2 linked regions of the Luteolibacter sp. LG18 genome follow. The protein of the gene in region 1 binds, or shares a complex with, the protein of each later gene. Links are inferred from orthologs where the notes say so. Each region holds a gene or a part of one and is shown on either strand. Other genes may lie near its edges.

The links.
Region 2: the proteins of carA (region 1) and carB are in contact, whole or in part, in a solved structure (PDB 1KEE), measured with the Escherichia coli proteins. The link is inferred for Luteolibacter sp. LG18 from one-to-one orthologs.

What each region holds. Positions count from the first base shown.
Region 1 is NZ_AP024600.1:4,417,919-4,421,062, forward strand. The notes cover bases 1-2,827. They hold carA (glutamine-hydrolyzing carbamoyl-phosphate synthase small subunit), read right to left. Parts: upstream 2,072-2,827; coding sequence 929-2,071; downstream 1-928. Other genes in these bases: llg_RS17410 (adenylosuccinate synthase), read right to left, coding at 1-827; llg_RS17420 (hypothetical protein), read right to left, coding at 2,195-2,827. Outside these bases: more of llg_RS17420, read right to left, coding at 2,828-3,144. UniProt on the Escherichia coli protein: Small subunit of the glutamine-dependent carbamoyl phosphate synthetase (CPSase).
Region 2 is NZ_AP024600.1:1,494,966-1,499,081, reverse strand. What follows is about bases 311-4,109. They hold carB (carbamoyl-phosphate synthase large subunit), read right to left. Parts: upstream 3,805-4,109; coding sequence 511-3,804; downstream 311-510. Other genes in these bases: llg_RS06295 (hypothetical protein), read right to left, coding at 311-341. Outside these bases: more of llg_RS06295, read right to left, coding at 120-310. UniProt on the Escherichia coli protein: Large subunit of the glutamine-dependent carbamoyl phosphate synthetase (CPSase).

The sequences.
Region 1 (3,144 bases):
GGACCGGAACCCACGCGGGTGGTGTAAGCCTTGCAGACCCCGATCACGCGCTGCACCGATGTCGGCGGCAGACCGGAGCCGGTGCAGGAACCACCGGCGGTGGTGTTCGAGGACGTGACGAAGGGATAGGTGCCGAAGTCGATGTCCAGCAGCGTGCCCTGCGCGCCTTCGAACAGGAGCACCTTGCCTTCCTTCCACGCCTTGTGGAGTGGGGGGATGGTGTTGGTGACATGCGGGCGGAGGCGCTCGAACGCGGCGTAGACTTCCGCGATCACCTGCTCGGCGGTGAAGGTCGGCAGGTCATACTTCACGAGGATCTCGTTGGCGTCCACCACGCGGCGGGCGATCTGCTCGTGGGCGAAGGACTCGTTGAGGAGGTCCGCCATGCGCAGGCCGCAGCGGTTGATCTTGTCCGCGTAGGTCGGGCCGATGCCACGCTTGGTGGTGCCAATCTTCTGGTCGCCGAGCGAGGCCTCGCGGGCGGCGTCGAGTTCCTTGTGGAAAGGGAGCACCACATGGGCGCGGTCCGAAATGAGGAGCTTCTCCGGGGTGATGGACACGCCCTGGGCTTCGACCTTGGCGATCTCCGCGACGAGGCCGACGGGGTCGACGACGACACCGTTGCCGATGACGTTCAGCTTGTCGTCCCACAGGATGCCGGACGGGAGAAGGTGCAGCACGTATTTGGTGCCGCGGGCGATCACCGTATGACCGGCGTTGTTACCGCCTTGGCCGCGGATGACCACATCGGCCTCCTCGGTGAGATAGTCGACGACCTTGCCCTTGCCTTCGTCTCCCCATTGGAGACCTGTGACGATGGTATTCATGGAAGAAAATTCAAAATTCTAAGCACTAAATTCTAAACGAAAGAGGAGCATGCATTCCCTGTTGGATCCCGGAGGCCAACTCTTCGTTTTGGATCTTATGCTTAGTGCTTGGTTTGATCGATCATCGCCGCGAACTCCTCGAAGAAGTAGGTCGCGTCGTTCGGGCCGGGGGCGGCTTCCGGGTGATACTGGACGGAGAACACCGGGTGCTCCTTGTGACGCATGCCCTCGACGGTGCCGTCGTTGAGATTGATGTGGGTCACCTCGACATTGTCCGGCAGCGAGTCCGGATCGACGGCGAAACCGTGGTTCTGGGAGGTGATGGTCACCTTGCCGGTGCGCAGGTCCTTGACCGGCTGGTTGCCGCCGCGGTGGCCGAACTTCAGCTTGAAGGTGGTGCCGCCGAAGGCGTGGGCGAGGAGCTGGTTGCCGAGGCAGATGCCGAAGATCGGCTTCTTGCCGATGAGCTTCTTGAGCTCCTCGTGGATGTAATCCAGAGCTGCCGGATCCCCGGGGCCGTTGGAGAGGAAAATGCCGTCCGGGTTCTTGGCGAGGACTTCCTCGGCGGTGGCGCGGGAGTTCACCACGTCCACCTCGAAGCCAGCCTGGCGGAGGCGGCGGAGGATGTTGAACTTGATGCCGAAGTCATAGGCCACGATGCGGTGGCGGGCCGGCGGCAGCTCCTGGTAGGGGCCCGGTTCGCCGGTGGAGGCGTTCGGGATGATCCAGTTGCGGGATTCCTGGTCCCAAGCGTAGTCCTTCTCGGTGGAGACTTCCTTCACGAAGTCGGAGCCTTCCATCGAGGGCGAGTTCTTCGCGGCCTCGATCGCGGCCTCGGCATTCAGCTCGGTGGTGAGGCAGGCGCGCATCGCGCCCAGCGAGCGGAGGTGCTTGGTCAGGGCGCGGGTGTCGATGTCCTCGATGCCGAGGATGCCGTGCTGTTTGAAATAGCTGTCCAGATTCTGGGTCGAGCGCCAGTTGGACGGGACGTTGCAGAGCTCGCCGATGACGAAACCGCGGACGTGCGGCTGGGCGGACTCATTGTCCTCCACGGTGATGCCGTAGTTCCCGATCTGAGGGTAGGTCATCGCGACGATCTGGCCGCGGTAGGAAGGATCCGTCACAACTTCCTGATAACCCGTCATCGAGGTGTTGAAACAAATCTCCCCGGTGGTGGTGCCGGTGGCTCCGAAGGCTTTTCCTTCGAAGGTCCGGCCGTCTTCAAGAGCAAGAATGGCTTTCATGTCGTGCGCGGCGCGCGGAAAGTAGGGAGCACGCCCGGTCGATGCAAGAGAATGCTGGTCCTGGAAGGCGAACCGGCTGGAAAAGCGCCATTTCGTGACGACTCCGCCAGCCGGTCCAGGCCGTCAGATGTCCGTTTTGGCCTTGCTGGTCACCTTCCATGGCATGCCGGTCGGGTCCAGTGGCACGGCGCTGGTGTCCGCGGGCACGCTGTTGTCGGTGCGGAACAGGGGCAGGATGGGGGAGCCATTGGCGGTTTTCTTGTAGGTCGCCCCGACCTCCTCGATGAGCAGCATCGCGCCGAACGAGCCCCCCGGAATCTCGCTGATGAGGATCTCAATGGGATAGGAGGTGCCGACCTTCGCTTCGAATTCCGCTCCCACGGCCAGGCCGCAGATCAGGTCGTTCCACTTCGGGATGCCCGGATATTGGTAGAAGGTCATGGGAAGGGGCATCGGGTAATCCTTCTTGAGCTTGCTCTGGATCTCCGGGTTTTCCTTGGTGCCCTTCAGCACGGAGAGGTTTTTGGAAAGCTGGATGCCGGTGGTGCCGGACGTCCAGCCGTAGTCGAACACGTGCTGGTTGTTGAAACGGATGACCATGCAATCGTCCCCGAGTCCCACGAACCGGTATTTGCCGGATTTCGGCGGGGTCACCACGCCACGGTAGACCACCATCCAGCGGCTGGGCTTCACCTCGTTCTCGCAGTTGAAAGCCTTCGGGCCTTCTCCCGCGGGCATGGTCGGGATGTAGAGCTTCGTCTGGTAGAGCTTCTGGGGAGCCCGGTAGTACTTCGAGAGCGAGCTTTCGCGCCATTTGTCATCCGTGAATTCCTTGATGATGGCCGGCAATTGGTCGGGATAGATCTCCGTGCTCTTGTGGGACCGGGTCTGTTTGAAATCGTAAAAGGTGCCGATGAGCGCGCTGCCGGTCAGGTCCTGGGGGAGACCGAAGGGGCTGTTGGCGCCGGTGCCATTGCTGAGGCCGGGAGCGGTGCCGCTGCCAAAGCCGATCCCGTTTCCGGTGCCGCGGCCGCCGCCACTTCCGCTGCCTCCGAGCCCGCCGGATAGGGCTC
Region 2 (4,116 bases), 2.9 Mb from region 1 along the record:
ATCGTTTTCTATACATGTCGAGGTTGACGTGTATAGAAAACGTCACTTTTCTATACATGTTGTGGCAACGTGCATGGAAAACGGGGAAAAGGTATGCACGTCCTGAAGGGCGATGGCTTTCACAGCAGGCCCTTCCTCACCACCTGCCATCCGTTCCAGCAATCCTCGGGGTCGATGTCGTCGTAGCCGCGGCTTTCCCGGGCTTTCTCGAAGGCGTCCCGCGGGGACATGACGCAGGGGGCTTGATCGCGGATGGCGATGACCTCGGCTTCGGTCAATGGCGAGCCCTTCTCCTGCTCGTGGTGCAGCAGGGTGGCGACAAGATGTGCTCCGATCTTCATAGGGGACCGCCGCGCCGGGGTGGAGGAGAATCCGCCCCGCCCACGCTCTCACGAGCGCGGCTACGAAAGAAAAAGCCCCCGGGTGGCCGGGGGCTCAGGGAGGAGGGACATTCCTGTCCCTCTTTGTGAAGAGTGAAGAAACACGGACAGGAATGTCCGTGCTCCCTGATCACTCGTGGTACTCCTGGATGCTCTTCACGGTGAGCTCCCGCGTTTTCAGCGCGCGGATGGCTTCCACGGAGGCTTCGGCGGCGGCCATGTTGGTGGCGTGGGAGATCTTCATCTGGATCGCGCCGGCGCGGATCTTGATCTCGTCCTCACGGCTTTCGTGGCTGCTGGGGGAGTTGATCACGAACTGCACGTCGCCGTTCTTCATGGCGTCGATCACCGTCGGGCGGGCGCCTTCGGAGAGCTTGTAGAGGCGGTGGCAGGGCAGGCCTTCCGCGATCAGGCGGGCCTGGGTGCCGCCGGTGGAGTAGATCTCGAAGCCGAGCTCGATCAGGCCGCGGGCGATTTCCAGGGCACGGTCCTTGTCGCGGTCGTTCACGGACAGGAAGACGTTGCCCTTCGTCGGCAGCGGGTTGAAGGCGCTGATCTGGGACTTGGCGTAGGCCATGCCGCGGTCGGCGTCGATGCCCATGACCTCGCCGGTGGAGCGCATTTCCGGGCCGAGCACGATGTCGATGCCGGGGAAGCGGTTCCACGGGAAGACGGCTTCCTTCACCGAGTAGTGCGGCGGGATGATGGTCTCGGTGAAGCCGAGCTCGGCGAGCGTCTTGCCGACCATGATCTTGGCGGCGAGCTTGGCGAGGGAGACGCCGATGGCCTTCGAGACGAAGGGCACGGTGCGGGAGGCGCGGGGATTGACCTCGATGACGTAGAGCTCGTCGTCCTTCACGGCGAACTGGATGTTCATCAGGCCCTTCACGTTCAGCTCGCGGGCGAGATCCTTGGCAGCCTGGGTGATCTCGGCCTTGATCTTCTCGCTGAGGGAGAAGGCGGGGATCACGCAGGCGGAGTCACCGGAGTGGATGCCGGCCTGCTCGATGTGCTGCATGATCGCGCCGACCACGGCCTGCTGGCCGTCGCTGATGCAGTCGACGTCGATTTCGGTCGCGCCATCCAGGAAGCGGTCGACGAGGACCGGGCGCTCCGGGGAGGCGGTGACGGCCTCGCGCATGTAGCGGCGGAGCTCGTCTTCCGAGTAAACGATCATCATGGCGCGGCCGCCGAGCACGAAGGACGGGCGGACGAGCACCGGGTAGCCGATGCGGTCGGCGGCGGCGATGGCGTCCTCCTCGTTGGTGGCGGTGCCGGCCTCGGCCTGCTTCAGGCCGATGCGGTCGAGCAGCGCGGAGAAGTGCTTGCGGTCCTCGGCCAGCTCGATGCTTTCCGGGCTGGTGCCGATGATCGGCACGCCGTGGCGCTTCAGGTCCGCGGCGAGGTTCAGCGGGGTCTGGCCGCCGAACTGGACGATCACGCCGTCCGGCTGCTCCTGGTCGCAGATGTTCAGCACGTCCTCGAGCGTGAGCGGTTCGAAGAACAGCTTGTCCGAGGTATCGTAGTCGGTGGAGACGGTCTCGGGGTTCGAGTTCACCATGATGGTCTCGTAGCCGAGGTCCTTCAGGGCGAAGGCGGCGTGGACGCAGCAGTAGTCGAACTCGATGCCCTGGCCGATGCGGTTCGGACCGCCGCCGAGGATGATGATCTTCTTCTTGTCGGACGGGCGGGCCTCGTTCTCGTCACCGTAGGTGGAGTAGAAATAGGGCGTGTAGGCCTCGAACTCCGCGGCGCAGGTGTCGACGAGGCGGTAGGTGGGAATGATCTTCCGGGCCTTGCGCTCGGCGCGGATCGTGTCCTCGGTCGGCACGTCGGCCACGGCCGGTTCCGGCTCGGCGCGCGGCGGGGCACCGGCGGGCTGGTCGGTTTCACCGTGGATGGAAACGTTGTGGATCGCCTGCGAGTGGGCACGGGCACGGGCGATCTGGCGGTCGGAGAAGCCGAGCTTCTTCGCGCGCTTCAGGTCGAGGTTGGCGAGGTCCTTGCCCTCTTCCGCGATCTGCTGGAGGTGGCCCAGGAACCATGGGTCGATCGCGGTGAGTTCGAAAATCTCCTCCAGCGTGAAGCCATGGACGAACGCGGTCTGGAGCCAGAAGATGCGCTCGGCGTTCGGCACGCGCAGCTTGCGCTCGATGTCCTCGCGGGTCACGCCGTGGGCCTCCTTGCTGTCGAAGCCGAAGCCCCAGCGGCCGGTTTCCAGCGAGCGCAGCGCCTTCTGCATGGACTCCTTGAAGGTGCGGCCGATCGACATCGCCTCGCCCACGGACTTCATCGCGGTGGTCAGCACCGGGTTGGCCTTCGGGAACTTTTCGAAGGTGAAGCGCGGCACCTTGGTCACCACGTAGTCGATGGTCGGCTCGAAGGAAGCCGGGGTCTCGCGGGTGATGTCGTTGCGGATTTCGTCGAGCGTGTAGCCCACGGCGAGCTTCGCGGCGATCTTGGCGATCGGGAAGCCGGTGGCCTTCGAGGCCAGCGCGGACGAGCGGGACACGCGCGGGTTCATCTCGATCACGATCATGCGGCCGGTCTTCGGATCGGTGGCGAACTGGATGTTCGAGCCGCCGGTTTCCACGCCGATCTCGCGGATCACCGCGAAGGAGGCGTCGCGCATGATCTGGTACTCGCGGTCCGTCAGGGTCTGGATCGGCGCGACGGTGATCGAGTCACCGGTGTGGACGCCCATCGGATCGAGGTTCTCGATCGAACAGATCACCACGCAGTTGTCGGCGCGGTCACGCATGACCTCCATTTCGAATTCCTTCCAGCCGAGCAGGGACTCCTCGATGAGGATCTCGGACACCGGGGACAGGTCGATGCCGGAGCAGGCGATCTCCTCGAACTCCTCGCGGTTGTAGGCGATGCCGCCGCCGGTGCCACCCAGGGTGAAGGCGGGGCGGATGATCAGCGGGAAACGGCCGATCTTCGCGGCCACCTCGCGGGCCTCTTCCATGGTGTGGGCCACGCCGGACTCGGGCACATCGAGCCCGATCTTGAGCATCGCCTCCTTGAAGCGGAAGCGGTCCTCGCCCTTGTCGATCGCGTCGGCGTTCGCGCCGATCATCTTGACGTTGTGCTTGTCCAGCACGCCGGACTTGAAGAGCGACATCGAGGTGTTGAGCGCCGTCTGGCCGCCGAGGGTCGGCAGCAGGGCGTCCGGCTTCTCGCGGGCGATGATCTTCTCGACGACTTCCGGGGTGATCGGCTCGATGTAGGTCCGGTGGGCGAACTCCGGATCGGTCATGATCGTGGCCGGATTCGAGTTCACCAGGACGACGGTGTAGCCTTCCTCGCGCAGCGCCTTGCAGGCCTGGACACCGGAGTAGTCGAATTCGCAGCCCTGTCCGATGACGATGGGACCGGAACCGATGACGAGAATTTTGCGGATCGAGGTGTCTTTTGGCATGACGGGAAGCGGGGCGTGCGGACCGGTTAGGGCGCGCAAGGGCTAAATTTCGAGGGGTTTGGCATCCCTGCCCCCTCTTGTAAAGGGTTGGATGTTTGGAATTTCGTCACGGGGGGATAAAAGTTTGCGGCGGTGGGGTTTCCGGGGGCGTTCTTCGTACGTCGTTCCTCCTTCAGGAGGGCGGGATCTTGGCGTAGCCGCGCTCGGGAGAGCGTGGGCTGGGTGGATTCACCCCGATCCTCGCACGTCCGGTTCCGCTCGGGGCCTCTCTTCGAACGTTGGATGTGGACCTGGATGAGGATCGTCGTCCGG